Regions from separate parts of the Pseudarthrobacter sp. PH31-O2 genome, predicted to be linked through region 1. Evidence: riboswitches for the same ligand, from Rfam matches in the RefSeq annotation. Region 1 holds a riboswitch; each other region holds the start of a gene.

What was found. A riboswitch is a leader RNA that binds a small molecule or an ion and turns the genes downstream of it on or off. The one in region 1 is predicted to bind S-adenosylmethionine.
Region 2: another riboswitch for S-adenosylmethionine. It lies ahead of metX (homoserine O-acetyltransferase MetX); the one in region 1 lies ahead of QMG72_RS13515 (DUF1737 domain-containing protein).
Region 3: another riboswitch for S-adenosylmethionine. It lies ahead of QMG72_RS00520 (aminotransferase class V-fold PLP-dependent enzyme); the one in region 1 lies ahead of QMG72_RS13515 (DUF1737 domain-containing protein).

What each region holds. Positions count from the first base shown of each region.
Region 1 covers NZ_JASIST010000008.1:155,644-165,523, forward strand. Annotated here, with positions in the region: gene QMG72_RS13505 (glycosyltransferase family 2 protein) at 1-746, opposite strand, end outside; gene QMG72_RS13510 (ATP-grasp domain-containing protein) at 748-1,692, opposite strand; SAM riboswitch class IV at 2,236-2,350, shown strand; gene QMG72_RS13515 (DUF1737 domain-containing protein) at 2,364-2,684, shown strand; gene QMG72_RS13520 (rhodanese-like domain-containing protein) at 2,681-3,091, shown strand; gene QMG72_RS13525 (O-succinylhomoserine sulfhydrylase) at 3,092-4,300, shown strand; gene QMG72_RS13530 (glutamate--cysteine ligase 2) at 4,371-5,555, opposite strand; gene QMG72_RS13535 (UDP-N-acetylglucosamine 1-carboxyvinyltransferase) at 5,610-7,133, opposite strand; gene QMG72_RS13540 (energy-coupling factor transporter transmembrane component T family protein) at 7,229-8,032, opposite strand; gene QMG72_RS13545 (ABC transporter ATP-binding protein) at 8,040-9,728, opposite strand; gene QMG72_RS13550 (ECF transporter S component) at 9,745-9,880, opposite strand, start outside.
Region 2 covers NZ_JASIST010000002.1:299,970-309,849, forward strand. Annotated here, with positions in the region: gene QMG72_RS05200 (bifunctional o-acetylhomoserine/o-acetylserine sulfhydrylase) at 51-1,367, shown strand; SAM riboswitch class IV at 1,447-1,562, shown strand; gene metX (homoserine O-acetyltransferase MetX) at 1,574-2,758, shown strand; gene QMG72_RS05210 (MFS transporter) at 2,939-4,321, shown strand; gene QMG72_RS05215 (LysR family transcriptional regulator) at 4,444-5,349, opposite strand; gene mmsB (3-hydroxyisobutyrate dehydrogenase) at 5,526-6,434, shown strand; gene QMG72_RS05225 (CoA-acylating methylmalonate-semialdehyde dehydrogenase) at 6,459-7,943, shown strand; gene QMG72_RS05230 (isochorismatase family protein) at 7,953-8,513, shown strand; gene QMG72_RS05235 (hypothetical protein) at 8,500-9,018, opposite strand; gene QMG72_RS05240 (SGNH/GDSL hydrolase family protein) at 9,093-9,880, opposite strand, start outside.
Region 3 covers NZ_JASIST010000001.1:125,266-135,145, forward strand. Annotated here, with positions in the region: gene QMG72_RS00510 (Nramp family divalent metal transporter) at 1-1,159, opposite strand, end outside; gene QMG72_RS00515 (class I SAM-dependent methyltransferase) at 1,331-2,089, opposite strand; gene QMG72_RS00520 (aminotransferase class V-fold PLP-dependent enzyme) at 2,214-3,692, opposite strand; SAM riboswitch class IV at 3,727-3,840, opposite strand; gene hisN (histidinol-phosphatase) at 3,947-4,759, opposite strand; gene rsgA (ribosome small subunit-dependent GTPase A) at 4,812-5,927, opposite strand; gene aroA (3-phosphoshikimate 1-carboxyvinyltransferase) at 5,911-7,341, opposite strand; gene QMG72_RS00540 (DoxX family protein) at 7,349-7,864, opposite strand; gene QMG72_RS00545 (sigma-70 family RNA polymerase sigma factor) at 8,251-9,048, shown strand; gene rsrA (mycothiol system anti-sigma-R factor) at 9,045-9,305, shown strand; gene QMG72_RS17805 (50S ribosomal protein bL37) at 9,403-9,477, opposite strand; gene QMG72_RS00555 (PadR family transcriptional regulator) at 9,568-9,880, opposite strand, start outside.

The DNA of each region.
Region 1 (9,880 bases):
TAGCCTGCCTTGTGAACCCGCCAGGCCAGTTCCAGGTCTTCGCTCACCGTGTCCTGCCGGAACAGTCCCACGTGTTCGAGCACACTGCGCGGGAAGGCGCCGATGGCACCCACGTCGGTGGGTATACAGCCGACTACCGCCAGGGCGCGCCGGACCAGGCCGCCGCCGATGTGGCCGGTGAAGGTTAGCACCCGGCCCTGGACCCCTTTGACCTTCACCGGCCGGCCATCACCACAGACCGCGCCGGTTCGCTCGTCGTCAAATCCGCGGAGCATCATCCCGACGGTGTGCCGGGAAAGAATGACGTCCGCATCGATAAACATCAGGATCTCGCCGGCGGCGTTGCGGATCCCGAAGTTCAAGGCCGCCGCCCTGCCGGCGTTGGCCTGCGCCAGAACCTTAATCCGGGGATCCCTGGCAGCGAGAGCCGCCATAATCGTGGCGGTGCAGTCCGTTGAACCGTCATCCACCAGGATCAGCTCGTACCGGTCGTAGCGGGTGCGCTGAATCGATCGGACGCAGTTCTCAATAGCGGCTGCCTCGTTGAATGCCGGGACAATTATCGACACACGGGGCCACGCATCGAACATCGTGGGGACTTCGCGGCGTCGGCGATGGGCGCTCCGAAGTTCGAACCAGACGGCAAGCGGCACAACGAGCAGTTTCACCAGCCCGAACAACAGGACCGGCAGCCCGAGGAGGACGAGCGGGAACTGGGCCGCCGGGAGCGCTGCGGTGACGTTCATTTCAACCCATGGCATCGGCGAACGGCCCCATGCAGTGCCGGAACGACGCCGGGTTGAAGGAGGGCAGGATAAAGGACGCCAGCACCGCATCGAGCAGCTCAGGCGCGAGTCCGCTGTTCGATCCGAAGCGGGCGTTCACCGCCAGAACCACGGGTGTCCCGTCGGCGCGTCGACGAACGTCCACCTCCACAGGCCCCGTGAGGCCCAGCGCGCGGACCGCAGCCATCGCCACGTTGCCCACGTCGATCGCTTCGCCCGCCTCGGCCCGGCGAGTGGTCACGGCGTTGCCAACGATGCGGTCCGCCGGCCCAACCTTCGCCACAACAACCGCAAACGGCGCGGCACCGTTGTGCGCCGGTGTTCCGAAAACCATGGGCCGGTACTCGTTTCCGGGGATGAATTCCTGGACGATGCGGCTGTCCGGCAGTCGCTGCCAGTCCATTTCCGTGCGGCCATCGACGACTGTCACGACCCGGCCGCCTCGGGACGCCCGGGGTGAGACGACGACCGGTCCGCCCAGGGCGGCCATTGCAGCGTCCGCACCGGCGAAGTCGCTGGGCACGCCGAACCGGGGCACGGGAACGCCCGCTGCATGTAGTTGCCAGGCCGTAAAGAGCTTGTCATGGGCCAACGCCACCGGGCCCGGATCGCCGATCATCACACGTACGTCCGCTCCGAACGCCGCCCGGAACGCGGCGAGCTGCGGCAGTTCCTCGCTGACCGTGGGAATGACAAGATTGATGCCTTCCTGGCTAACCAGTCGCCGAAGTGCTGATACCCGTTCCGCGTCCGTCGCGTGCGGGACGGGGAACACCGTGAATCCTGCCCCGTCCGGCAGCTCGAGGATGTCCGTCCCGAGGACAGGAATGTCGCGCGCTTTCAGTTGGGCCGCGATGGCCTGGCCCGCAGGGCCGCAGGCGCCGGTGACCAATACGCGCGGCCTCACCGCTGTGCCGTCCTGGCAGCCCGGACCCGGCCATCGCCGCCGGCGTCCGCACCGGAGGGCCGGTTCGGAATCAACCCTTCCGTTACCTGGCGGCCGGGTGTGCTGATAACAGCGGCCAAGGCCGTGCTCAGGAGAATAATGAGTAGAACATATATCGCGGCCATAGCAGTCCCCTTCCCTTGTTAAAGGCCCGGCAGTCGACGGCGCCGCACCGGCCTAACTGGCTGGATCATCAGAGCCGGCCGCAAAACTGAGCGATCCTCGGATGGCGTTTTAGGGCCTGGCGACTTCCGTGGCGCTGGTCCTTCAGTAAAGTCGCGCCGACTGCCAAAAGTCCCGAGTAGGAACTACCCGAAAGCCTCCCCGGTTCAAATTCGAGGCCCCGGGGGTTTGTACCTGTGTGCAATCCCCCGAGTACGTGGATGGGGACGCTGGCATGACCGCTGGCGAATGGCTTATGAACAAACCTCCGTTTCCACCCCGCTCCTTAACATGACGGCCGCCGCCGTGCGGTCCGGCGTCACAGGTGTTACGTTCTTTGGGAGTAATGAGAACCGGCGCCAAGCCCTGACTGGCCGGTCGGCAACCCTCCCTTCCGCGGCGGGGTGCCTCAGGTGAGTACTCGGCATATCGACCATTCGAGCTGCAAGCGTGAAAGAAGGAGATCCGTCATGCCTGACGCGTCCACCGCTGCTGTCCCCCGGACAGCAGCGAACAAAGCCCCGGCCCCGTCCCCCGCAGTCGCCGGTGCCGCCGAGCAGAAACTGCTGTACCGTCTGTTCACCGGAGCCGATGACCGCGCCTTCTGCGAGCGTGTATCGGCCGCCCTCACCGAGGGCTACGTTCTGCACGGCGGCCCGGCTGTCACGTTCAACGGCAGCAACGTCGTCGTGGCCCAGGCACTTGTGCTGCCGGCGGCGATCGCCAACGCCGATGCGGCCGTCGCCAGCGCCGTGGACGATCTCGACTTCGACGGCGGGGGCCACGCGTGAGCTACGCCGGGGACCTCAGCCCGCAGGAGGCCTGGTCCAAGCTCGGGGACGGCGCCATCCTGGTGGACGTCCGCACCGAGGGTGAATGGGCCAGCGCCGGAATTCCGGACACCAAAGCGACGGAGAATGATCCGCTCTTCATCCAGTGGAGCCTCGCCGGCGGCATCCCCAATTCGCAGTTTCTGGCGCAACTGAGACAACAGGCCCCCGAAGCCGGCGGCACCGAATTGTTGTTCCTGTGCCGCTCGGGCGCGCGCTCCGTCGCGGCCGCAATCGTCGCCACCGAGGACGGTTTTACCTCCTTTAACATCCTTGAGGGCTTTGAGGGCGAACCCGACGGCGAGGGCCAACGCACTGTCAACGGCTGGAAAAACCGCGGCCTCCCCACCAATCTCGGAAGACACTAAGTGACATTCAACCCTGATGCCGCCGACTGGAGCGCGGACACCCAGGCCGTCCGCGGCGGACTCGACCGCACCGGATTTCAGGAGACGTCAGAACCGGTCTTCCTGAACTCCGGCTTCGTCTACGAATCGGCGGCCGCCGCGGAACGCGCCTTCGCCGGCCACGACGAGCGTTTCGTCTACTCCCGCTACGGCAATCCCTCTGTGGCGACGTTCCAGGAGCGGCTCCGGCTGCTCGAAGGCACCGAGGCCTGCTTTGCCACGGCGTCGGGCATGTCCGCTGTCTTTACTGCCCTGGGTGCCCTGTTGGCCGCCGGCGACAGGGTGGTGGCGGCCCGATCGCTGTTCGGCTCATGCTTTGTGATCCTGAACGAGATCCTGCCCCGCTGGGGCGTCGAGACGGTCTTCGTTGACGGCCCGGACCTGGTGCAGTGGCGCGAGGCGCTCGCCAAACCCACCACTGCTGTCTTCTTCGAGTCGCCCTCGAACCCAATGCAGGAAATCGTGGATATCGCGGCAGTGAGCGAAATGGCGCACGCGGCCGGGGCGACGGTCGTCGTCGATAATGTCTTTGCCACTCCCCTGCTGCAGCGCTGCGGGGAGCTCGGCGCGGACGTGATCGTCTACTCCGGCACCAAGCACATCGACGGCCAGGGTCGCGTCCTTGGCGGCGCGATCCTGGGCACCAGGGATTTCATCGAGGGCCCGGTCAAGCAGCTGATGCGCCATACCGGCCCGGCACTCTCGGCCTTCAACGCATGGGTGCTGACCAAGGGCCTGGAGACGATGGCCCTGCGGGTGAACCACTCCTGTGCCTCCGCGCTGCGGCTGGCCGAGTGGCTTGAGGAGCAACCCGCGGTCAGCTGGGTCAAGTACCCGCTGCTGCAGTCCCACCCGCAGCATCAGCTGGCCGCCCGGCAGATGAAAGCCGGCGGCACCGTGCTGACCTTCGAGCTCGCCGCGTCCGCCGGGCATTCGGCGAAGGAGGCTGCGTTCGCGCTGCTGGACGGGTTGCGGATCATCGATATCTCCAACAACCTCGGCGATTCGAAGTCGCTGATCACCCATCCCGCCACCACGACGCACCGCGCTATGGGGCCGGAGGGCCGTGCGTCGATCGGGCTCAGTGACGGCGTGGTGCGCCTCTCGGTGGGACTCGAGGATATTGCGGACCTGATCCGCGACCTCGAGCAGGCGCTCAAATCTTGCTAGCGCCGTTTGCGGTGCTTGAGTTGGCAGATAGCGGCGATGCCTTGGCGGAGAACTGCCGTGAACTGCACACTCAGCGCCGCCGGACCGGGCCCAGCGTTGTGCTCCCGTCGGCGGGTTCCCCGGTGTCCGGTCCCGGCACGGTCGCCGCGACGGCGCGTTCAACGACGGCGGACAGGCCGCCGGCGTCGAACGGTTCCCTTTGCAGCTGCGACCCGGTGCCCTCGGCGAGCATCCGACTAACACCATGGCGCACCAAGTCCAGCTCGCCCTGATCCACCAGCACGGGCGCTACGAAGTCCACCAGGGCATGGACCACTTCGGCAGCCGGGGCTGGGACGAAGGTCCCGAAGTCCAGCAGCTGCCCGCGCAGTCCGCAGTTGCTGGCCTGCCAGGCGGCCATCCGCAGCAGCAGCGTCGGCACCGGGGCGGGATCAACGCCGTCGTGCCATTCCCGGGACGCGGACTCCACAAGCGCACGCACCAGCACGGCGATCAGCGCGGCGTCCTCGGCCCGCAGGCAAACGTCTGCGACCCGGACCTCCAATGTGGGATAGTGCCGGCACAGCCTCGAGTCGAAGTAGACCATTCCTTCATCCATCAGGACGCCGCTTTCCACCAGACGGTTTACGACGCGGCGGTAGACCGGAAGGCTGCCGAAGATCATGGTGGGGCCCGATCCCGGCCAGCGGTTCCAAGCCTGGGTGCGGTAGCTTTCGAATCCTGTCTCAGCACCGTTCCAGTAGGGCGAATTTGCGCTCAGGGCAATCAGCACAGCAAGTTTGTCGCGGATCCGGTCCATCACTGCCACACCCTCTTCCGGAGACTCCACAAGGGTGTGGACGTGCAGGCCGCAGGTGAGCTGGTTCCGGACGGTGCGCCCAAAACGCTGCTGCATGGTCAGGTACCGCTGCTTCGGCGTCAGGTGGGTTGCCGAGCCGAGCGGCGACGTGCCGAGGGCGGCGATCCGGCCGCCATGCACCCTGGCGGCGCGGTCCGCGAGGGCACGGCCCTGCCTGAGCTGCCGGAGCAACTCGGCGTACTCCAGGCACGGCCGGGTCCGGGATTCAAGCTGTTCCAGCTTGAGCTCATAGCTAAAGTTCGGTTCCTCATAGACCGGCGGCTGCGCGGAACCGGCCCGGCCGGAGGCCCGCTTCGGGGGTTCCAGCCGGGGCAAAATGGCGTCGGCGAGGGGAAGCGGCATCCCGGTTTCGGGGTCCACGATGAGCAGTTCCTCCTCCACACCGAAGGTGCGCATGATTCCATTGTGCGCCAGGTCTCCGTGAAGCGCGCCGCCTCGCTACGGGGTCGCTCAGTCCTGGAAGTACTCGATTTTGGCGCCGAGGGTGTTGAGCCGCTCGGCCAAGTCCTCGTAGCCTCGTTCGATCACATAGATATTGCGCAGTTCCGATACGCCGCGGGCGGCGAGCATCGCCAACAGCAGGCAGGCAGCGGGTCGGAGGGCCGGCGGGCAGCCCACCTCTGCCGCACGCCATTTGGTGGGGCCGTTGACGTAGATCCGGTGCGGGTCCAGCAGCTGCACCTGCGCGCCGAGTTTGTTCAGCTCCGTCAGGTAGATCGCCCGGTTGTCATAAACCCAGTCGTGGATCATCGTCTGGCCCTGGGCATTCGCGGCGATGACCGCGAAGAAGGGCAGGTTGTCGATGTTCAGCCCGGGGAACGGCATGGGGTGGATCTTGTCCTCGGGTGCCCGCAGTACCGAGGGCCGGGTGGTGACATCCACCAGCCGGGTGCGCGCGTTGCGGGCCAGATACTCCCCGGACACTTCCAGCTGCTGACCCATCTGTTCCAGCGTCGCGAGCTCGATTTCCATAAATTCGATCGGGACGCGCCGGACGGTCACTTCCGAGTTTGTGACAATGCCGGCGGTGATCAGGCTCATCGCCTCGATCGGATCTTCGGACGGGAAATATTCAACATCGACGTCGACGGAGGGGCGGCCGGTGATCTTCAGCGTGGTGGTTCCTACGCCGTCGATCCGGACCCCGAGCATCTCCAGGTAGAAGCAAAGGTCCTGCACCATGTAGTTGGGGCTGGCGTTGCGGATGACTGTGGTCCCGCCGCGGTGGGCGGCTGCCATGATGGCGTTTTCGGTAACGGTGTCGCCGCGTTCGCTGAGCACAAAGGACCGGTCCGCCGCGTCCGCGGGCGGCGCCTGCACGGCGTAGTAGCCGGACTTGGCGTCCACGCTGAGGCCGAACTGGCGCAGCGCCTGCATGTGCGGCTGCACCGTGCGGGTGCCAAGGTCGCAGCCGCCGGCATAGGGCAGCCGGTATTCGGCGGATTCGTCCAGGAGCGGGCCCAGCAACATAATGACGCTGCGGGTCCGGCGGGCTGCCTCGATGTCCATCGCGTCAAGGTCCAGGGCCGCGGGGCGCCGGATCTGAAGATCACTGGCGTTGAGCCAAACGCATTCGACACCGATACTCGTCAGCACCTCGACGATCCTGTTCACTTCTTCGATGCGTGCGAGCCGGCGCAGGGTGGTGGTGCCGCGGTTGATCAGGCTGGCGCACAGCAGGGCGACACCTGCGTTTTTGCTGCTGTTGACGTCCACCGAACCGGACAGGGTCCGGCCGCCTTCCACCCGCAGATGCGTCATGGCGGGCCGCCCCACCTTAACGATGCTCCGGTCAAAAATAACCTCAAGACGCTGGATCATTTTCAGGCTCAGATTCTGCTTGCCTTGTTCCATTCGGGCGATGGCGCTCTGGCTGGTTCCCAGCTCGGCGGCCAGCTGGCCCTGGGTCCAGCCTTTTTGCCCGCGGGCATCGCGGAGTAACGCACCAACGTGTTCAGCAGTCTGTTGAGTCATCCCGCAAAAATATCATGGGTGACGTATTCCTCCGGTCATTTCAGATAAGACGCCGGAAAAATCGCTGCGATACCCGTTCCGTGCGATAATTATCGCTATTGCCGGGCAAGGAAGACCATGTTCCAGGTGCCTGCCGCCAACGACGCCGCGACGGCGGAACCGGCGATCAGGAGTCCGCCGAGAACCACCCAGACGTCCAGGGCGCTGAAGGTGGATTTCCGTGCCCAGGTCCGCGGCGCATCGCCGAAGCCGCGGGCCTCCATAGTGACAGCGAGGCGGGAGGCGCGCCGGACGGCCTGCACCAGCAGCCCGAAGCTCTGCCCCAAGGTGGCGCGGAGCCGCTGCAGGGGGTTCCCGTGGGAACCCACACCGCGGGCACGGCGGGCCATCCCAATGGTGTGCCACTCTTCGGCCATCAATCCCACAAGACGCATCGCGGCAAGCGTTCCGAGGACAAAGCGGTGCGGGAGTTTCGCGTTCTGCGCGAGGGCGTCCGCCAGGTCCGTGGGATCCGTACAACTCATCAGCAGCACCGCCGGCAGCGCGATGGCCAGCCCGCGGACCATAAAGCCGACCCCTAGCTCCAGGGAACCGTCGCTGATGGACCAAATCCTGGCATCAAGCAGAATACGGCCGCTGTCCGGCGCCAGGATGGTGGTACTCCAGCCGCCTAGCGCCGCGGCCGTGATCAAGGGCCAGCCACGGAGCCAGAGTAACCCGGGTCGCAGCCCGGCCAGCGGAAGAAGTGCCAGAACCAGGGCCAATGCCACCGAGGCCGACACCCAGTCGATCGACAGCGCCAGGGCAAGGGTAATGAACACAACGGCGGCGAACTTCGAGAGCGGGTTGGCCCGGGTCAGCAGGGCATGATTGCCGCGCAGCGTCAGTTCCTGTCTCATGGTGTGCTCAACGTCCCGGCCCGCGGCGCACGGGGGCCAGCTCATCGGGCTCCGCTTGATCGGGGGCCTGGAGGCTGAGTTCGGTCCCTCCGAGGACGTGGCTGAATTCGGCGTCGTGCGTCACCGAGACGACGGCGGTGCCGGCGTCGAGGAGTTCGGAAAGGAACGAGGCCAGTTCGGCCCAGGTGTTGGCATCCTGGCCGAAGGTTGGTTCGTCGAGGATGAGGACGTTCGGATGGGCTGCCAGGACGGTGGCCACCGACAGGCGACGTTTCTCGCCCCCGGAGAGTGTGTACGGGTTCGCGTCCACGAGCTCCGCCAGCCGGAGCCGCTCGAGCAGTTCGTCGACGCGTTCCTCGCCGCGGCCCAGGTGCCGGGGGCCGAACATCAGCTCATCAAGTACCCGCCCCGTGACGAACTGGTGCTCAGGTTCCTGGAACACTGTGCCGATCCTTGAGATCAGCTGCCGGGCCTTCCACTTGTACGGATCGCTCCCGGCACCGGAGCTGAGTTCCGGGGTGGCCGAGACCGTGCCGGAGACCGGCGCGAGCAGGCCCGCGAGCGTCAGGGCGAAGGTGGACTTTCCCGATCCGTTGGGGCCGGTAATGGTCAAGGCCTCCCCGGCGCGGACCCGGGCAACAATGCCGGACTGGACGGGCGCCGGCGGAATGGGTCGAAAACCGCCCCGGAGGCCCGCCCGGCGCGGCCGTTCGCGGGACACGGCCAGGTCCTCAGCGGCAAGCAGCAGTCCCGCTGTCGGGGTGCGGGCAATCTGGCCACCGGGCGCCCCGGCGGCGGCCCTGCCGACGGCCGAGGCGGCGGCCGATGCCGGGCCGGCGGGCCGCGGCCGGTGACGCGTCCGGGTCTGCGGCACGTAACCGGGCACCCAAACACCCGCCGCGGTGAGCATGTCCCGCGCCTGGTCCAGGACCTGGTCCGGCGGTCCGTCGATCAGCACCGCGGTGTCCGTCGCCGAGCCCGGCTGCAGCACCACAATCCGGTTCACGAGGTCTTTCCAGACGGCAACCCTGTGCTCCACGACCACCAGGGTAGCGCCGGTCTTGTCCAGGCAACGGCCGACGGCATCACGAAGCTCCAGCACTCCGGCCGGGTCCAGGTTGGCGGTGGGCTCGTCGAGGAGAATCAGTCCGGGGCGCATCGCCAGGATGCCGGCGAGGGCCAGGCGCTGCTTCTGGCCGCCGGACAGCGCCGACGTCGGGTGGTCCAGCGGCAGGCGGCCGAGTCCGACGTCGTCGAGCGCTTCCGCTGCCCGGGTCCAGATGTCGGCCGGGGGCACTGAAAGGTTTTCCGCCCCGAAGGCGACGTCGTCGCCCAGGCGCGAGAGCACCACCTGCGTCTCCGGGTCCTGCTGCATCAGCCCGGCCCGGCCGCGCCGCTCCCGGGGTGATGCCCCGTCGATCAGCAAGCTGCCGGTCTCCTCGGCATCCCCGTCGTCCGCCGGCCCGCGGCCAGCGGCTCGCCCGGCGTCCCCGCCGGGCGAGTCGCCGAGTACACCGGCCAGGGCGTGGAGGAGCGTGGATTTGCCGGCACCGGATGGTCCCAGCAGCAGCACACGTTCCCCTGCCTGAATGTCCAGGTCAAGGCCGCGGACTGCGGGCCGGGTCCGGCCCGCGTGCCACCAGCCCCAGCCACGCGCGGTGATCGCAGCCGGGCGGACCCGGTCGGAGGATGTCATCAGCCGTGTGCGCGGGTCAGGAAAAGACCGGCTCCGCGGCCGCCTTGCGGGAGGCGAAAGAGCCCAGCACCCCAGTCCTGGCCAGGGCCCGGGTGGCGAGCCAGGACAGGCCGCCGGCGATCACGGCGCCGGAGATCACAGTGAAAACGATG
Region 2 (9,880 bases), on a different contig from region 1:
GCCACGGTGCCCAGGCTCAGGCTGTGCCCGCTCCCCTAAGGAGTGTCCCGATGTCAAGTGCCTGGTCCTTCGAAACCCGTCAGATCCATGCCGGCCAGGAGCCCGACAGCGCCACCGGCGCCCGCTCGCTGCCGATTTACCAGACGACGTCGTTTGTGTTCCCCAGCGCCGAGAGTGCCGCGAACCGCTTTGCCCTGGCGGAGCTGGCCCCCATTTACACCAGGATCGGCAACCCCACCCAGGATGCCGTGGAGCAGCGGGTTGCCAGCCTGGAAGGCGGACTCGCGGCTCTGCTGCTGAGCTCCGGACAGGCGGCGGAGACCCTGGCCATCCTGAATGTCGCCGAAGCCGGAGACCACGTGGTGGCAAGTCCCAGCCTTTACGGCGGTACTTACAACCTGCTGGCGCACACACTGAAGAAGTTTGGCATTTCCGTGACCTTCGTGGCGGACCCGGACAACCTGGCACAGTGGCGTGACGCCGTGCAGCCCAATACCAAGCTCTTTTTTGGCGAAGTGGTCTCCAACCCGCGCCAGGACGTGCTGGATCTTGAGGGCATCTCCCAGGTGGCCCACGCGGCCGGTGTCCCGCTGATCGTAGACAACACCCTCTCCACGCCGTACCTTATCCGGCCGATCGAGTGGGGTGCGGACATTGTGGTGCATTCGGCCACCAAGTACCTCGGCGGCCATGGAACGGCGATCGCGGGCGTGATAGTGGACTCGGGCAATTTCGACTTCGGCAAGGACCCGGAACGGTTCCCCGGCTTCAACACCCCGGATCCCAGCTATAACGGGCTGGTCTACGCCCGGGACCTCGGCGTGGACGGTGCCCTCGGCGCGAACCTCTCCTATATCCTCAAGGCGCGCGTGCAGTTGTTGCGCGACCTGGGCTCTGCGGTGTCCCCGTTCAACGCCTTCCTTATCGCCCAAGGCATCGAGACCCTTAGCCTGCGGATGGAGCGGCACGTTGCCAACGCCGGCCGGGTCGCCGAATGGCTGGAGGCCAGGGACGACGTCGAATCCGTCGCCTATGCCGGCCTGCCGTCCAGCCCTTGGTTCGAGCGCGGCCGCAAGTACGGACCGAAGGGGACCGGCGCCGTTGTCTCCTTTAACATCGCCGGCGGAGCCGAGGCCGGCAAGAGCTTTGTGGACGCCCTTGAATTGCACTCGCACGTCGCTAATATCGGCGATGTGCGCTCGCTGGTCATTCACCCGGCGTCGACGACACACAGCCAACTCTCGCCGGAGCAGCAGGTCGTTGCCGGGGTGAACCCCGGCCTGGTGCGGCTCTCCGTCGGCCTGGAGCACATCGACGACATCCTCGCCGACCTGGATGCCGGTTTCCGCGCCGCCAAGACCGTCTGACCAACCGTTCCCCGGGGGGAAGTCACACGGGCGTCACATTCTTCGCCACCGGGCGGCCGCATTTCGTACACTCAGGGGAGGTCATGAGTGCCAGCGACAGCCCCGGCTTGCTGGCCGGCAACCCTCCATTTGCGGCGGGGTGCCCCGGGTGAAGACCTGGCCTGCCGGTGAGCTGCCGGCGGGCAAGCGCGAAGTTAGGTCCTCACATGACGATTGCCGCCACCCGCCAGGGTGAAGCCGCAAGCAAGACCTCCCATTCCCATGCCCCGGACCCCGGCGGCAGCGTCGCCGCGGACGGCGCGGCTGTGCCGGACGGAACCGTCCGGTACCTCCGGATCGGTGACCTGGTTCTCGAATCCGGCGCCCGGCTGCCGGACGCCACCCTCGGCTACGAAACATGGGGGACCCTCAACGCCGAACGCTCCAATGCCGTGCTGATCGAGCACGCGTTGACGGGGGACACCCACGTCACGCGCGGCGCCAGTGCGGAGCCGGGCTGGTGGGAGCAGCTCGCGGGCCCGGGCGCCCCGGTGGACACGGGGAAGTACTTTGTCGTTTCGATCAATATCCTGGGCGGCTGCTACGGCTCCACCGGACCCTCGTCGACGGCACCCGACGGGAAGCCCTGGGGCTCACGGTTCCCGCTGGTCACGCTGCGCGATACCACCGACGCCGAGGCCCGGCTCGCGGACGCGCTGGGAATCCGGAGCTGGTACGCCGTGCTCGGCGGTTCCCTGGGCGGGGCGCGTGCCCTCGAATGGGCCGTCAGCTACCCGGACCGGGTCCGGCGCTGCGGGGTTATTTCAATCGGAGCCAGCAGCACCGCCGAGCAGATTGCCTTCGCCCAGGCGCAAACACTCGCCATCCGGCAGGACCCCAACTTCAACGGCGGGGATTACTACGGCGGTCCCGGGCCGGAGGCGGGACTGGCCCTGGCCCGGCGGATAGCGCATATCACCTACCGTTCGGCCGCAGAGCTGGATGGACGGTTCGGCCGGAACGCCCAGGACTCCGAGGCTCCGCTGCGTGCCGGGTCACTCGCCGGGCGCGGGCGTTACCAGGTGGAGAGCTACCTGGACCACCAGGGCAACAAGCTGGTCCGCCGCTTCGATGCGAACAGCTACATCGCCATCACCGAGGCGCTGATGAGCCATGACGTCTGCCGGGGCCGCGGCGCGCTGACGGAGGCGCTCGCCCCTGCGACGGCGGCTTTCCTTGTGGCGGCCGTCGACTCGGACCGGTTGTACTTCCCGGACCAGTCCCGGGCGCTCGCGGCTGCCCTGCCGGGCAACGTTGCGGTGCACACCATCGAGGCGCCCATCGGCCACGACGGCTTCCTGACTGAGATTGGGCAGCTCAACACCCAGCTCCGACAGCACTTCTTCGGGTAGTCCAGCAGCCAAAAGCCGCCGCGGGTGTGCACTTTTGCAGATGCGCTCTGCACTAATGGCCGTTGAGGCCCGGGCCGGAACCGGACATACTCGTGGGGAATGGCGCCGCGTGTCTCACCTCACAGGCGCTCTCCTCCCAATGGTCCACGAGGCGTCGAAGACGATGCCAAAGGAGTCGAAATGAGCACGGAAAACGCGGCCGCACGGCGCGCAGAAGAGCCCGACGTCAAGACGTCCGGCCTCAAAAAAGTAGTCGCGGCCTCCATGGCCGGCACTGTCGTCGAGTGGTACGAGTTTTTCCTCTACGCCTCCGCGGCGACCCTCGTCTTCGGCAAGACCTTCTTCCCCAACTCCGGCTCGGAGCTGGACGGTATCATCGCGGCTTTCCTTACCTATGCAGTTGGCTTCGTTGCCCGCCCCATCGGCGGCATCGTGTTTGGGCACTTCGGCGACAAGTTCGGCCGCAAGCAGCTGCTCCAGCTCAGCATCATCCTGGTCGGAGTTGCCACCTTCCTGATGGGCTGCCTGCCGACCTTCCAGCAGATCGGCTACTGGGCTCCGGCCCTCCTGGTGTTCCTGCGGTTCGCCCAGGGCTTCGCCGTCGGCGGTGAATGGGGCGGCGCAGTCCTCCTCGTCGCGGAGCACAGCCCGAACAAATCCCGCGGCTTCTGGGCCAGCTGGCCGCAGTCCGCAGTTCCGCTGGGCAACCTGCTGGCCACTGCGGTGCTGTTCATCCTCTCCTCGACGCTGTCCTCCGCGGACTTCCTCAGCTGGGGCTGGCGCGTGGCCTTCTGGCTCTCCGCGGTGATTGTGCTGATCGGCTACTACATCCGGACCAAGGTCACCGACGCCCCCATCTTCCTGGAGGCCCAGAAGGAAGTCACCGTCGAGAAGAAGGGCTACGGCGTGGGCGAAGTCTTCCGCCGGTACCCGCGCGGTGTGTTCACCGCCATGGGCCTGCGCTTCGCGGAGAATATCCTCTACTACCTGGTAGTCACCTTCTCGATCACGTACCTGAAGGTGGTTGTCCAGACTGACACCTCACGGATCCTGCTGCTGCTGCTCGTCGCACACGCTGTCCACTTCGCCGTGGTTCCGATGGTCGGCCGCCTGTCGGACCGCCTCGGCCGCAAACCGGTCTACATGGCCGGCGCCGTCCTGGGCGGCACCTGGGGCTTCTTCGCCTTCCCGATGATGGACACCAAAAACGACATCATCATCCTTGCTGCCATCACCATCGGCTTGCTCTTCCACGCACTGATGTATGCCGGCCAGCCGGCCATTATGGCCGAGATGTTCCCGACCCGGATGCGCTACTCGGGTGTCTCGCTCGGCTACCAGGTCACCTCGATCGTGGCCGGATCGATGGCTCCGATCATCGCAGCCTCGCTGCTGAGCACGTTCAAGTCCTCCACCCCGGTGGCCATCTACCTGCTCGGTGCCTGCCTGGTCACGATGGTGGCGGTGTACTTCCTCAAGGAAACCCGCGGCATCTCGCTCCACGACGTCGACGCCGCCGACGCCCGGGGCACCGCCGACCTCCTCGCCGCGGGCAAGAACTAACAGGCAGGAAGTATCAGGCAAGAAGTAACTGCAACGAAATAGCTGCAACGAAATAGCAGCAACAACAACGGCCCTTGTCCCCGCACCGCGGGGACAAGGGCCGTTGTTGTTGGCCGCCGGGCTCAGCCCAGCAGGACATCCTGGCGCTCGGAGATCTCGGTCCGGACGGCCGCCAGGACGGCCTGCACCGGCGCGGAGCGCAGCGATTCCGCGCGGGCCACCGCCCAGATCGGAAGTTGGCGCTGGAAGTCCGTCGGCAGGACCGGCACAAAGCCGGGGTCGCCGACCGCCAGGAAGTTCGGCAACAGCCCGATGCCCGCACCCCGGCGGACCGCCTCCAGCTGGGCAAAGATGCTGGTGGCCTGGAAGCTGGACCGCGGGACGGGAAGCTGGGTGGAGCGGTGGCCAAGTTCGGCGACCTGCAGCGCCGATTCGACGTAGGACACAAAACCATGCTGCCGGACGTCGTCGAGCGTCACCGGAAGTCCGCGGTCCCGGGCGTACTGCGGGCTGGCGTACAGCCGGAGAAAGTAGTTGGCCAGGAAAATGGGCTGCGCATTGCTGACGTCGAGGTTGCCGACCACCACCTCCAGGTCCACGCCGGAGCGGTTCCGGCTGACCTTGCGCGTGGCGCTGAGCATTTCGACGTTCAGCAGCGGATGCTGACGTTGCATCCGGACGAGCGCCGGTGCAACGAATTCTGCCCCGAAGCCGTCGGGTGTGCTGACCCGGACCAGGCCCGAGAGTACGTCTTCGGACTGCGCGATGCGGTTTGTGAGCGCACCGAGGGTGCCCTCGATCGCCTCGGCGGCGGCCACGGCCTCGTTGCCAAGGTCCGTCAGTTCCCAGCCGTGCGGACTCCGCTCCAGGGTGCGCCCGCCCAGCTGTTTGTCCAGCGCCAGGATGCGGCGGGAGATGGTTGTGTGGGTTGTGCCGAGGGTCTCTGCCACCGCGTTGAACCGGCCCAGCCGGGCTACCGTCAGCAGGATCAGCAGATCGTCCGGGCTCGGCAGCCGCCTCACGTCCATGGGTCTCCCTCGCAACTCTGTATGTGCATCCGTGCACATAGCATCTGTGGTTTTTTCCCTTGATTGCACTGTAGCAGGGGTGTGATGCTTAACACTGAGCATCCGGCCACTGCCGGAACCCGGGCGCTGCGTTTGGCGGCGCGCACGGGATGACCCAAAGCAAAGGAGCTTATGCCATGGCAGTTATCGCCTGGATCGGACTGGGGAACATGGGCGGGTCCATGTCCGTGAACCTCGCCGCGGCCGGCCACAACGTCCGCGGTTTCGACCTCAACCCTGAGGCCGTTGCCACCGCCGCCGCAGGCGGTGTCAAGCCCGCCGTAAGCATCGCCGAGGCGGTTGACGGCGCCGACGTTGTGTTTACCATGCTTCCCAAGGGCGAACATGCCCGCGCCGTGTACCTGGGCGAAGACGGCGTGCTGGCCCACGCCGACACCAAGACCCTGCTGGTGGACTCCTCCACGATCGACATCGCCTCGGCCCAGGCCCTGCACGACGCCGCCGCTGCGGCGGGCTTCCGCTTTGTCGACGCGCCCGTCTCCGGCGGCATGAGCGGTGCGAAGGCCGCCACGTTGACGTTTATGATCGGCGGGGAGGCCGGCGCGGTGGCCGACGCCACCGAATACATCAAGCCGATGGCGGCGAACATCATCCCCACCGGCGGCGCCACCACCGGCCAGGCCGCCAAAATCTGCAACAACCTGATGCTCTTTATCAACCTCGCCTCGACGGCCGAGGGCGCGGTGCTCGCGGACCGTCTGGGCCTGGACAAGCAGGTCTTCTGGGACATCGCCTCCGTCTCCTCCGGCGACAGCTGGGCGCTGCGGACCTGGTACCCGGTGGCCGGCGTTGTGCCCACCGCCGCCTCGAACAACGACTTCGCGCCGACGTTTACCGCCGAGCTCGCCAACAAGGACATCGGCCTGGCCATCAGCGCTGCCCGCGACACCGGCACGCCGCTGGAGATCGGCGAGCACGTCCAGCAGCTTTTCCAGCGGCTCATCGACGGCGGCCAGTCCGGCACGGACTGCTCCGCAATCGTCAAGCTGGTTGACGGCTCGTTCGAGTCCGCCAAGCAGCCCTAAACCTTTTAGAAAGAGATCCTCCCCATGGAACGCATTCCGCACTTCATCAACGGCGCCCTGATCTCCGATGCCGAGCGCTACGGCCCCGTCTTTAACCCGGCCACCGGCGAGCAGGAAAAGGAGGTCGCCCTGGCCTCTGCCGGCCGCGTCCAGGAAGCCGTTGAAGCCGCCCGCGCCGCGCTGCCGGGCTGGCGCGCCACAAGCCTCGCCAAGCGCACCACCATCTTCTTTAAGGTCCGCGAACTGCTGTTGGCCCGCCGGCCTGAACTGGCTGCCCTGCTGACCAGTGAACACGGCAAGGTCCTCTCCGATGCCGAGGGCGAAATCACCCGCGGCCTGGAGAACATCGAGTTCGCCACCGGGCTCTCCCACGCGCTCAAGGGCGAACGTTCCGAACAGGTCGCCGGCGGTGTCGACGTTCACTCGGTGCGCCAGCCGGTCGGCGTCGTCGCCTGCGTCACGCCGTTCAACTTCCCGGCCATGGTGCCGCTGTGGATGATCGGCAGCGCCCTGGCCTGCGGAAACACTGTGCTGCTTAAGCCCAGCGAAAAGGATCCGTCATCCGCGGTCTTCATCGCCCAGGTCTTCGCCGAGGCCGGCCTGCCCGCCGGTGTGTTGAACGTTGTGCACGGCGACAAGGAAGCCGTCGACGTCCTGCTCGAACACCCGGACGTCAAGGCCATCAGCTTTGTCGGTTCGACGCCGATCGCCCAGTCCATCTACAGGCGTGCCGCCGAGCACGGCAAGCGTGTGCAGGCCCTGGGCGGCGCCAAGAACCACATGGTGGTCCTCCCCGACGCGGACCTGGCAATGGCCGCCGACGCCGCCGTCTCGGCCGCCTACGGTTCCGCCGGGGAACGTTGTATGGCCATCAGCGTCCTGGTCGCCGTCGGGAACATTGCCGACGAACTCGTAGCGGCAATCAGCACCCGAATGGCCACGCTCAAGATCGGGCCCGGTACCGACCCCGCCTCGCAGATGGGCCCGCTGATCACCGCAGCGCACCGTGACAAGGTGGCCTCCTATGTCGCCGGCGCGGCCGAGGAAGGCGCCACAGTCGTGGTGGACGGCCGGGAGCAGGCCTTTGACTCCAACGGCTTTTTCATCGGCGTCAGCCTGGTGGACCACGTTAAGCCCGGCATGAAGGTCTACGACGATGAGATCTTCGGCCCCGTCCTGTCCGTAGTCCGGGTCGAGAGCTACGCCGACGCCGTGCAGCTTGTCAACGACAACGAGTTCGGCAACGGCGTGGCAATCTTCACCCGCGACGGCGGCGCAGCCCGGCAGTTCGAGTTCGACGTCGAGGCCGGCATGGTCGGCGTGAACGTGCCGATCCCGGTGCCGGTGGGTACCTTCTCCTTCGGCGGCTGGAAGAACTCGCTCTTCGGCGACACCCACATGTACGGTCCGGAGAGCATCCGCTTCTACACCCGGGGCAAGGTCGTCACCACCCGCTGGCCGGATCCCGCCACCTCGGTGATCGACCTGGGTTTCCCGCAGGTCGACTAAAGTCGGCATATGAGCACGCTTGAGAACCGGCCCAACACGGCCCTGGTCGTCGTGGACATGCAGCTCGACGTCGTCGCGGCGGCCTACCGCCGCGACGACGTCATCGCGACCATCGCCACCCTCGTGGACAAGGCGCGCGACGCCGGGGCGGCGGTCGTCTGGGTGCAGCACAGCGGGGCGGAACTCCCGAGCGGCAGCGCAGGCTGGCGCTATGTTCCCGAGCTCGTCCGGGGCGAGGCGGAGCCGCTGGTGCCCAAGGAGTACAGCGACGCCTTCGAAGCGACCGACCTGGAGTCAGTGCTGGCCGGCCGCGGCATCGGCCGTTTGTTCCTGGCCGGAGCGCAGACCGACGAGTGCATTCGCTCCACACTCCACGGTGCCATCACCCGCGGATATGACGTCACCTTGGTGGCGGACGCCCACACCACCGAGGACCTCAGTGAATTTGGTGCGCCGCCGCCGGAACTTGTGGTGGCCCACACGAATCTCTATTGGCGGTACCACCGGGCTCCGGGGCGCACCGCAGGAACCGTGAACGCTGCCGACGTGGACTTCGCTAGCCCTTCATGATCTCGGCCCGCTGGGCCATGTAGTCCTCCATGGAGAGCTCGCCGTCGCTGTACCGCTGGTCCAGGTCGGCGAGCTTGCGCGCCCGGAAGCCCTGCGGGGCCGCCGGCGGTTGAGGCGACGGCTCCGGGGTCGGAACCGGGGTCGGAATCGGCGCCGGCGGCTGCCATTGCTGCTGCGGCGCGGCCTGCGGCGGGTGATTCAGGTACTCCGGGCTGTCCTCATACGGGGCGCGGTAGTCCTGCTTCGCGGGAGGCTGCGGTGCGCCGAGCTGTCCGAATCCGCCGTAGTAGTCCCGCTGGGTGAAGCCGTCCCGCGGCGGGTTTCCCTGCTGGCCGGGGTGCTGGCCGGGGCCGGGACCGGCGCCGGGGAAGTTGCCGAACCGGTCCGGCAGTCCGCCGGGCATACCCTGGTTCCGGTTTCGGCCGCGCACCGACTTCTTGTAGTAGCGCATAGCCATCGGGACCAGGAATGACAAAACGATGATCCAAAAGAACAGACTGTTCACGGCACGCCTTTCAGGAAGTGTCCTTCCAGCCTAACGCGCAGACCGGTTCCGGGGTGCCCGGGACCGGGCGCCGGTCAGGACCGTACGGGCTCGCCGGTGCCGGGAGGGCCTTCGCCCGACCCCAGCGGCATGCCGGGTCCGAAGACGGGCCCCGGGAGCGGGCGCTTGGCCGTGACGCCGTCGCCGGAGGAACGGTGCCGGATCCGCCGGACGACCCACGGCACAAAGTATTCACGGGCCCACACCAGATCACCGGACCGGGCCTGCCGCCAGCTTTGCGGCGGCAGCGGCTTGGGGGAGAGGGGCTCCAGGGTGTGCTCGACGTTGAGGGATTCCAGGACCATGGCCGCGATGGTGTGATGGCCCAGCGGCGAGAAGTGCAGCCGGTCCGCATCCCACATCTGCGGGTCGTTCAGCTGCCGCAGGGACCACATGTCCGCGATGATGGCGTCGTGGCGGGCCGCGATGGTGCGGAGGTTCTCGTTATAGATGGCCACCTTGCTCCGTACCCGGCCCAGCACGGAGGAACCGGTGTCGGGACCGTTGAAGAGGACCACTGTGGCGCCGGCCAGGGCGAGGATCTGCACCACCGAATCCAGTTTCTCGGCTAGGGCATCCGGGTCTCCGCCGGGGCGGATCAGGTCGTTTCCGCCGGCGGACAAGGTCACAAGGTCGGGCCGCAGGGACAGGCAATGCGCCAGTTGCTGGTCCACTATCTGCTGCAGGAGACGGCCCCTGACGGCCAGGTTGGCATAGGCGAAGCCGTCGTGGCCGCGGCTCAGTTCCTCGGCCACGCGGTCCGCCCAGCCCCGGTGTCCACCCGGACTCGCCTGTTCGGGGTCGCCGATGCCCTCGGTAAAGG
Region 3 (9,880 bases), on a different contig from region 1:
TGGTCAGGACAACCAGCGGGATCAGCACAAAAGGGATTCCGAAGCTCAGGACAACCTGGCTCAGGACCAGTCCCCAGGTAGGATCGAAACCCACGCTCAGCAGCACCACCGCCGGTACCAGGGTGATGATGCGCCGCAGCATCAGGGGGACCCGGATCTTGAGCAGCCCCTCCATAATTGAGCCGCCGGCGTAGCAGCCAACGGACGTGGAAGCCAGTCCGGAGGCGAGCAGCCCGACGGCGAAGATGACGCCGATGACGGGTCCGAGGCTGCTGGTGATGGCGGCATGGGCTCCTTCGATGGTGTCTGTTCCGTCCGCACCGCCGAGGGTCGATGCGGCCAGCAGCAGCATCCCGATGTTCACAAGACCGGCGAAGGCCAGGGCGACGACCACGTCCCAGCGGGTCGCCTTGACCAGCCGGGCGAGGGCCGGGGCGGGAACATGGACGTGCGGGTCCGGACGATGCCGGTCCCTGGACAGTGCAGAGTGGACGTAGATGGCGTGCGGCATCACCGTGGCGCCGAGCATGCTCGCGGCCAGCAGCACAGTCTCGGGACCCTGGAAGCCCGGGATCAGCCCGGCTGCCACACCGGCAGGATCAGGCGGGCTAACAAAAAGGCCGGCCAGGAACCCGATGGTGATGATGCCGAGCAGGAAGATAATGATGAACTCAAATGGCCGCTGCTTGTTCCGGGCCTGCACGGCGAGGAGTCCCATGGAGACGGCGCCGACGATTACGGCGCCAAGGGGCAAAGGCAGTCCAAAGAGCAGGAAGAGCGCGATTGCCCCGCCCACCACCTCGGCAAGGTCAGTGGCAGCAGCCACGATCTCGGCCTGCACCCAAAACGCCCGGCGCCAGAACGGCTTCAGCCGCTCACCAAGAATCTCCGGCAGGCTTTTGCCGGTGACAAGCCCGAGTTTGGCGGACTGGTATTGCACCAGCACGGCCATAATGTTGGCGGCCACCAGGACCCAAACGAGCAAGTAGCCGTATTGCGCTCCGGCGGTGAGGTTGGCCGCCACGTTGCCGGGGTCCACGTAGGCGATCGCGGCAACAAATGCCGGCCCCAGCAGGCCGATCATGGCCCGGCGGCCGGCCGGTTTCGGCCGGGCGGCCGTCGCCGGTCCCGCGCCGTCGTGTCCTGTTACGTCCAGCACTGGGCTCCCCTGCTAGGTGCGTCGCCGTCGACGCGGGCGGCAACGGCGGGTGGATGCCTGCGCCGAAGTTTGCGAACGCCTACAAATAATTATTAGGCATACCGAAACCATAAGCCACGGTGGCTGTCCGCGGCAACGTCGACGGCTCCAAAAGGACCTTTCCGGCCGGTGTCAGGACCGCACGGCCCGCCAGCTCTGTGTCAGGTAGGGGAGCGGGATCACTTCATCGCCCTGATGGCCCAGGTGCTCGTGCAGATACCAGTCGAGGTTGCCCAGCACCTTGGTGCGGGTGGCCTGGCCGGCCGCCAGGTAGTAGCTGCGGGACTTCGCCAGCGCCAGGATGTCTGCGCCGCGCACCGGATCTTCCCACCGGGTGAGATGGCTCTCCAGTCCCGTAAATTCAGGTCCCAGCGGCGGTGTGAAGTGCGGTTTGTGCACGTCGCCGGCATGCATAATGCGCGAGAGCCGGTGCACCCAGGGAACAGACGTGTCCAGCTGGTTCCAGATCAGCCCCAGGACACCGTGCGGGCGGAGGATCCTGGCGATTTCCGTGCTGGCCAGCAGCGGATCGCACCAATGCCAGGCCTGGGCGACTGTCACCACGTCGAAAGCACCGTCGGGCAGCCCCGTCCGCTCCGCGGTACCCTCGACGGCGGTGACCCCGGGAAGCGCCCGGCGCAGCTGTTCCAGCATGTCCGCGGATGGGTCCACTGCCACCGTGCGCAGGCCGCGCCCGACCAGCAGCGCCGTGAATTTCCCGGTTCCGGCGCCGAGGTCCGCGGCATCCGCTGCGCCGCCGGGGATCAGCCAGCCAGCCGATTCCTCGGGATACCCGGGCCGGACGCGGTCGTAGTGTTCCCCGCCGTCCTGAAAGCTGTGCCCCAGCTCCTGGCGCCGCCCCTGGGGCAGCTTGGGTCCGCCGCGTGCCACGTTTGATCTCCTTCGGCAGGTCCGGGTACGTACCTTGTGAATTTACCGCACCGGGCAGGGGCCGCGTTTGCAGGGGCCGTGTCTGCCGGCGCCGCCGGAGCCAGCGCCGCCGCACCGGCGGCCGTTAGTCCAGCGTGCAGGGCGCCGCCCCGGCCGTGCCGGGGGTATTGGGGGCCCAGTGCGGGTAGCTGCGGGTGTCGTTGGACGGTACCCAGCGGCCTGCGTCCACCACGTAGTCCCAGCCGAGGCCGTTCCCGAGCAGCTCCCGGACTCCGGTGAGCAGCCGCTGGGCGTCATCAAGCCTGGAGCCCAAACCGAAGCTTGCCCGAAGCGACCCCGAGGGCAGGCCAAGCCGCCGGAGCAGCGGATGCGCGCAAAACCTGCCGTCGCGCAGCCCCATACCGTGCTCGGCGGACAGGTAGGCTGCCACCAGGCCCGCGTCGTAGCCTTCCACCGAGAAGTTGACGACGCCGATGGTGCCGGCGCCGGGAAGGGTTTGTGACCCGGTGCCCGCCCCCGGCCCTGCAGCCGCGTCGAAGGTACCGCTGTCGGAGAAGATCTGGTGGACCGTCACACCGTCGATCCGGGCGAGGCCCTCCACCAGGAAGGACCGGATGGCGTTCTCGTGCGCGTGCCACTGGTCCGGGTCCAGCCCGGCGATGATTTGCGCGGCCCGGGCCAGGGTGGCGGCGCCGAGCACGTTCGGGGATCCGCCCTCATGCCGGGCGGGTCCCGTGGTCCAGCTGACGGTGTCGATCCGGGCGTCCTGGACGGCCCCGCCGCCCGCGAGGTGCGGGATGCCGGCGTCGAGCCAGTCGGGACGCCCGATCAGGACGCCGGCACCGAAGGGTGCGTAGAGCTTGTGCCCCGAGAAGGCGATGTAGTCGAGATCGTCCGTGGAGACGTTGATCCGCCGGTGCGGGGCCAACTGGGCGGCGTCGACGACGATCCGGGCGCCGTAGTCGTGCGCCAGCGCTGCCAGGGCGCGGATAGGCAGGATCTCGCCGGTGACGTTGGAGGCACCGGTCACGGCAAGCAGGCTGACGCCGCCGTGTGCGAGTTCCTCGCGGAGCAGCTCCAGGGTGGCCGCGAGGGTGGGGGCGGCAATGACGCTGCGGTGGGGTACCCGCTGCCAGGGCAGGAGGTTGGCGTGGTGTTCAATGTCGAGGTAGAGCACCTCGCCGGTATGCTCGCCGTTGACGACCGGCAGGCAGCCGGCCAGCAGGTTCAGCGAATCAGTGGTGTTCCTGGTGAAGATCACCGCATCGTCCGGCCGGCCGCCAACGAAGTCGCGGACAATCCCGCGGGCGTTCTCGTAGACCGAGGTGCTGATCTGGGAGGCATAGCCGGCGCCGCGGTGGACGCTGGCGTAGAACGGCAGGATCTCGTTGAGGTAGGCCGAGACCACGGACAGCGCCGGAGCCGAGGCACCGTAGTCCAGGTTGGCGTAGCGGACATGTCCGCCCTGGATGAGAGGCGCCTGGATCTCGGCGCCGGTCACCGCGGCCAGCGGCCGGCGGGCAACGGCGAACCGCGGATCGGGATGTGCCGGACCGGTGTCGGCCTGAACCTCGGCGGCGGCAGGAATGGTGGCAGTCGTCATGGGACCTCGCTCGAAAAGGACCCCACGCACCGGGGATCCGCGCTTGCCGGGTCCGTTCCGGACCGGCCAGGTCGTCACCCGGGGCACCCCGCCGCGAATGGAGGGTTGCCGGCCAGCAAACCGGGGTTTAGCGCTGGCACTCGTGACCTGGTTCGAGCCTAGGCCATGCCGGCTTCCGTGGAAAAGGCAGGGCAGGATTGTGAAGTCCTTTGTGACGGGCCGGTACCGAAGCTGCCGAACGGCGCCGGACGCGCTTACAGCAGGTCGTCCAGCCCGGGGTTCAGACGCTTGAGGACTTCGGAGTGCAGAATGGAGTTGGTCGCGAGGGCGTTGCCGCCGAAGGGACCGTCTTCTCCTTCGAGGGAGGTAAAGCGGCCGCCGGCCTCGGTGACGATCGGAACCAGCGCGGCCATGTCGTAGAGGTTGAGTTCGGGTTCGCAGGCGATATCAACGGCACCTTCCGCCACCAGGCAGTAGGACCAGAAGTCGCCGTAGGCGCGGGTCCGCCACACCTCTTCGGTGAGCCCCAGGAACTCGTCAAGGTTGCCGCGCTGCTTCCAACCTCCCAGGCTGGAATATGACAGCGAGGCATCCGGCAGGCTCGCGACGTTGGAGACCTTCAGCCGGGTTGCGGCCGCCAGTGAACGGCCCATGTACGCACCGGCGCCTTTTGCCGCCCACCAGCGCTTTCCCAGCGCCGGGGCACTGACAACGCCGACCACCGGCTCGCCCTCATCGACGAGGGCGATCAGCGTCGCCCAGACCGGGACGCCGCGGACGAAGTTTTTGGTCCCGTCAATCGGGTCGATGATCCAGCGGCGGGAGCCGTGGCCGGAACTGCCGAACTCCTCCCCGAGCACGGCGTCGCGGGGCCGGGACCGCGACAGCTGGCCACGGATGGCCTCCTCGGCGGATTTATCGGCGTCAGTGACCGGCGTCAGGTCCGGCTTCGTCTCGATCCGAAGGTCGAGCGCCTTGAAGCGGCTCATGGTCTGGGCATCTACGGAATCTGCCAGGACATGGGCAAGGCGCAGGTCGTCGTTGTAGCTCGAAGCGGGTTGACTCATGCTTCCAAACTACCGTCAAAGCGGGCAGGGAAGCGGTAGGCGCCGCGGCCTGCTAGGAGACGGTGCCCAGTTCCTTAACGTCCTGGGCTTCCAACCGCGGGTCTGTCCCGAGCAAACGGCGCAGTGAGGCGAGCCTGGCCGGACCGGATTCTCCTGCCTGGCCGGAGGCCACCCAGGCGTCCACGCCGCAGTTGACGGCGCTGGAATCGTGCTTGCAGCCCCGTTCGCAGTCGTCGGTGCCGGGCTCGAGGTCGGGGAAGGACCGCAGGATCCGGTCCGGGTCCACATGCGCGAGCCCGAAGGAGCGGATGCCCGGGGTGTCGATGATCCAGCTCCCCGCCGGCGCATCGTTGACTTTGAGGGCCAGCGCGGAGGATGAGGTGTGGCGGCCGCGCCCGGTCACGGCGTTGACACCGCCGGTGGCGCGTTCGGCGCCGGTGAGGGCGTTAACCATGGTGGACTTGCCGACGCCGGAATGGCCCAGCATCACGGTGACCTTCCCGTCGAGGTAGGCGCGCAGCTGTGCGACGGCGTCCTTGTCCAGCCGGGCGGAGAGCCCGTCATCGGAGCGGGCATCGATGCCCGAGGCGGCGGAGTCCGCCGTCTTGGAAATAATCACCGGGAAAGCAAGGTGCTGGTAGTTGGCGAGGAGCTCGGCAGGATCCTTGACGTCGGCTTTGGTGACAAGCAGCAGCGGATCGATCCCGGCGTCGTACGCGGCCACCAGGGCGCGGTCGATAAATCCGGTCCGCGGCTCGGGATTGGCGGCCGCCACCACGATCACCAACTGGTCGGCGTTGGCGACGACGGCGCGCTCGATCGGGTCCGTGTCGTCGGCGCTGCGCCGCAGCAGGGTCCTGCGGTCCTGGATCCTGACCAGCCGGGCCAGGGTGTCGGGCTCGCCGCTGACGTCGCCGACCAACGAAACGAAGTCGCCGGCCACTACCGGGTTGCGGCGCAGTTCGCGGGCGCGGGCGGCGATGATCTTCCGTTCTGCCCCCGCGCCTTCGGCGACGACGGCGGTGTAGCGTCCGCGGTCAACGGTAATGATCCGCCCGGTCACGGCATCGTCGTGGCTGGGCCGGTCCTTGGTGCGGGGCCGGGTGCCTTTTTTGTTGGGGCGGATCCGGGCGTCGGATTCGTCCCAGGAATCAGTGCTGCGTGCCACCGGAGGCGTCCTTCTCTGCCGGGGAGGCCCCTGCGGGAGGCGTGTTTCCTGCGCTGAGGCCAAGCATGGACTCCCACAGTTGCGGGAAGTCGGGCATGGTCTTCGCCGTGGTCCCAATATCCTCGACAACGACGCCCGCTACGGCCAGGCCGAGGATGGCGCCGGCCGTGGCCATACGGTGGTCGGCGTAGCTGCGGACGACGCCGCCGTGCAGCGGGGCGGGCCGGATGATGAGGCCATCAGAGGTCTCCTCCGCGTCCCCGCCGAGCCGGTTGATCTCCGCCACAAGGGCGGCCAGCCGGTCCGTTTCGTGCCCGCGGAGGTGGGCGATGCCACTGAGCCGGGAGGGACCGCTGGCTAGCGCGCAGAGTGCGGCGACAGTGGGGGCAAGTTCGCTGGTCTCGTGAAAGTTCCCGCCGGTGAGCTCCGGGCCGCCGGTGACGGTCAGGGTACCGTCGGTGAGCGACACGGTGGCCCCCATCTCCGCTAGCACGCTGCGCCACATATCGCCGACCTGCGTCGTCGGGGCCGGCCAGTTCGGGATGCGTACGGTGCCTCGGGTGGCCAGGGCCGCCGCCAGGAACGGACCGGCGTTGGAAAGGTCCTGTTCGATCCTGACGTCAAAGGCCCGGATGGGTCCGGGCGAGACAACCCAGTGGTTTGGGCGGGAATCGTCAACGGCTACCCCGGCTCCGCGCAGCACGGCGACGGTCATGGTGATGTGGTCAAGGCTGGGAACGGGCATCCCTGGGTGTTCGTGGCTCTGGTGTTCGAGGTGCAGTCCGTCCACAAACCGGGACCCGGCCAGGAGCAGTGCGGACACAAACTGCGAGGACGCGCTGGCGTCAATAACGAGGTGGCCGCCGCGCACGGCGGCCGCGCCGTCGACGGTGAACGGCAGCGAGGATGCCGGGCCTCCGTCGGGCGCGCTGACTCTGACGCCCAGCCCGGTGAGGGCTTCGATGATGGGGCCCATTGGGCGCTCGCGCGCGTGCGGATCCCCGTCGAACAGCGTCAGCCCCGGGCGCAGGGCCGCGAGGGGCGGCACGAACCGCATAACCGTCCCCGCCAGCCCGCAGTCCACCACTCCCGTCCCCCCGGCTGCCGCCTGGCTGATGGGCGTGATGGCCAGGTCCGGGCCGAAATCGCCGTCGCCGGGCACTTCCGTGATCCGGGCCCCGAGTTGCCGCAGCGCCGCGATCATCAGGGCGGAGTCCCGGGAGTGCAGCGGAGCCCGGAGCCGTGAGGGCCCGTCCGCGAGGGCGGCCAGCACGAGATAGCGGTTGGTCAGGGACTTGGACCCCGGAACGGTGACTGTTGCGTCCACCGGGTGTCCGGCGAAGGGCGCCGGCCAGAGGGCGGCAGCGTTCGCCGGCAGGGGGTGTGCGGCTGCTGTGGGGGTGGTGCCGGTCATTGCTGCTTTAGGCTCCGACGGTGTGGTCTACGGCTTTGCGTACGGCCTTGTCGGCTTTTTTCATCTGTTTGCCGGTGCTCTTCCGGACATCGGCCGCAAGGTGCTCAGCCCGCCAGGCCAGGCTGGGACGGCCGTCCGTGTCGACTGCGGCGAGCAGGACGCCGCCGGTCAGTGAGACGTTCTTGAGCAGCTGCTTGCGGCGGGCGTTGCGGCCCTCAGTGGAGGTGATGTCCGCGCTGCGCCATTCGACGTAGCTGTTGAGCGCCGAGATGACAGCCAGGATGCTTGCGGCCAGACGTGCCGACTTGCCGAGGGCAAACATAAGGCCGGCCCCGACCTGGGTGCCGCCGATGACCCGGGCGAGGACTTTTTCGCTGGTCTGGAACGGCAGGGACTCCGCCGCGCGGCGCAGCAGGGGTGAGAGCTGCGTGGCGGTGTCATCCGCGTTCTTGAGCTTGTCCAGCCCGGCAAGGACGAAACTGGACGCCAGCATGGGCCGGGCGAGAAAGCGGACAAACGACATGAAATTCCTCCTGGGTGGGCGGACCGCGGGAATGAAGCGGGAGAACCGGTTCTAGTCTTGCACTTTTGTGGAATATTTGCCCGCCGGGCGGGGTTGTCAATAGCAGATTTCAGGCCCTGGTTTAGGGCTGGATGTAGGTTCAGCGAGAGTCAGATCGGCCCGGAACGACTGGCTGGAACACGGTGCCACGGGCAAACGAGTCAGTCGTGGCGCAGGAAGGCGGAACTATGGTTCTGGTGAAGGATACGCCGTTAAGGAACAGTCTCTTGGCGACCAGCGGGAAACCGGCGTTAGGAGGCGGGCAGTTGTGGGCTGATGCCCTGCAGCAGGCAACCATGCCGGCAGGCCGGGACGGCCGCCGCACTCTCACAGTAGACTTGGGGGCAATGAGCACCATGGATCCGGCCGTCACGGCCAAGCACACGGTCGCCGGAAACGGTGCCACACCCGCCAAGCCACCCGCCGCCAGTCCTGCTGGCGCACCGTCAGGGGCTGCCCCGGAGATTGACGCCGGGCTGGACGCGGCGGCGCGGGAGACGATCGTGGACGGTCAGGCGCTGGACACTGCGACTGAAACGACGCAGGAACGCCGGGCGCGGTTCGAACGCGACGCCATGCAGTATGTTGACCAGCTGTACTCCGCGGCCATGAGGATGGCCCGAAACCCCGCCGACGCCGAGGATCTCGTCCAGGAGGCGTACACCAAGGCTTTCTCCGCGTTCCATCAGTACAAGCCCGGCACCAACTTGAAGGCCTGGCTTTACCGCATCCTGACGAATACCTACATCAATCTTTACCGCAAGCGCCAACGCGAGCCCCTGCAGTCCAACTCGGACACCATTGAGGACTGGCAGCTGGCCCGGGCCGAGTCGCATACGTCCTCGGGTCTGCGGTCGGCCGAAGCCGAGGCCCTCGACCACCTGCCGGACTCGGATGTGAAGCGGGCGCTGCAGTCCATTCCGGAGGAGTTCCGGCTGGCGGTCTATTTTGCCGACGTCGAGGGATTCGCGTACAAGGAAATTTCAGAAATTATGAACACGCCGATCGGGACCGTGATGTCCCGCCTGCACCGCGGCCGGAAGCTGCTGCGGGATATGCTCGGCGACTACGCCGCCGAGCGCGGATTCAGGGCTGCAGATGCAATCGCGGCTGCCGGAAGCGACAAACAGGAGAACAGGAAATGAGCGACTGCCAGGGACTGGGCGACTGCGACGACACCCGGATGCAACGTATCTACGAGTACCTCGACGGTGCCCTCACCCACGATGACATCGCCGAAATCAAGGACCACTTGGACGGCTGCCCGGAATGTTTTGAGCAGTACGACCTCGAATGTGTCATCAGGGTCATGGTGAAGCGTTCCTGCAGCGAGGCAGCCCCGGAAAACCTCAAGAACGCGATCCTGGACCGGATCCACTCGAGCAACCCGGTTGAGGCCTGAGCGGGCCCAAGGTTCGGCTCGACCGCCAAAAACGAATGACCCCGGAAACCGTGAGGTTCCGGGGTCATTCGTCCAAAGCTGTCATTCCAAGCTTTGCTTAGGCGTTGGGGCGCTTGCCGTGGTTCGCGCCGCCACGCTTACGGTCACGACGTTTACGTGCACGTTTGCTCATAGCTGGCCTCCTTAATTTTTGGTACTCAAAAGAGCTGCCCTCAAGTCTCCCACATCGGGGCACCCGCCGCGAACCGGCGGGGCGGGCGGATCACTCGAGGGAATTGCGGATGGAGATCCGTGCCTGGTCCAGTACCGTCTTGACAGTCTCCAGCGTCACCGGCGTGATCGGGTGCCGTCCGCCGTGGCGGCGCAGTTCCACCCGGACGTCGTCGCGGAAGGCCTGCACCAGCATCTCGGCCTCCCGCAGCCGGGTGTCGCCTTCCGGTGAGTAGCGCTGCCCGGCCAACGCGGCAACTGTTGAGCCAGCTGCGCGGGCCGAGGAACGCGCGGCCTCGGCCGTTGCAGCCAGCTCGGCCCGGAGGCCGCGCATGTTGACCTTGATGTCCTGCCGCAGGTTGTCG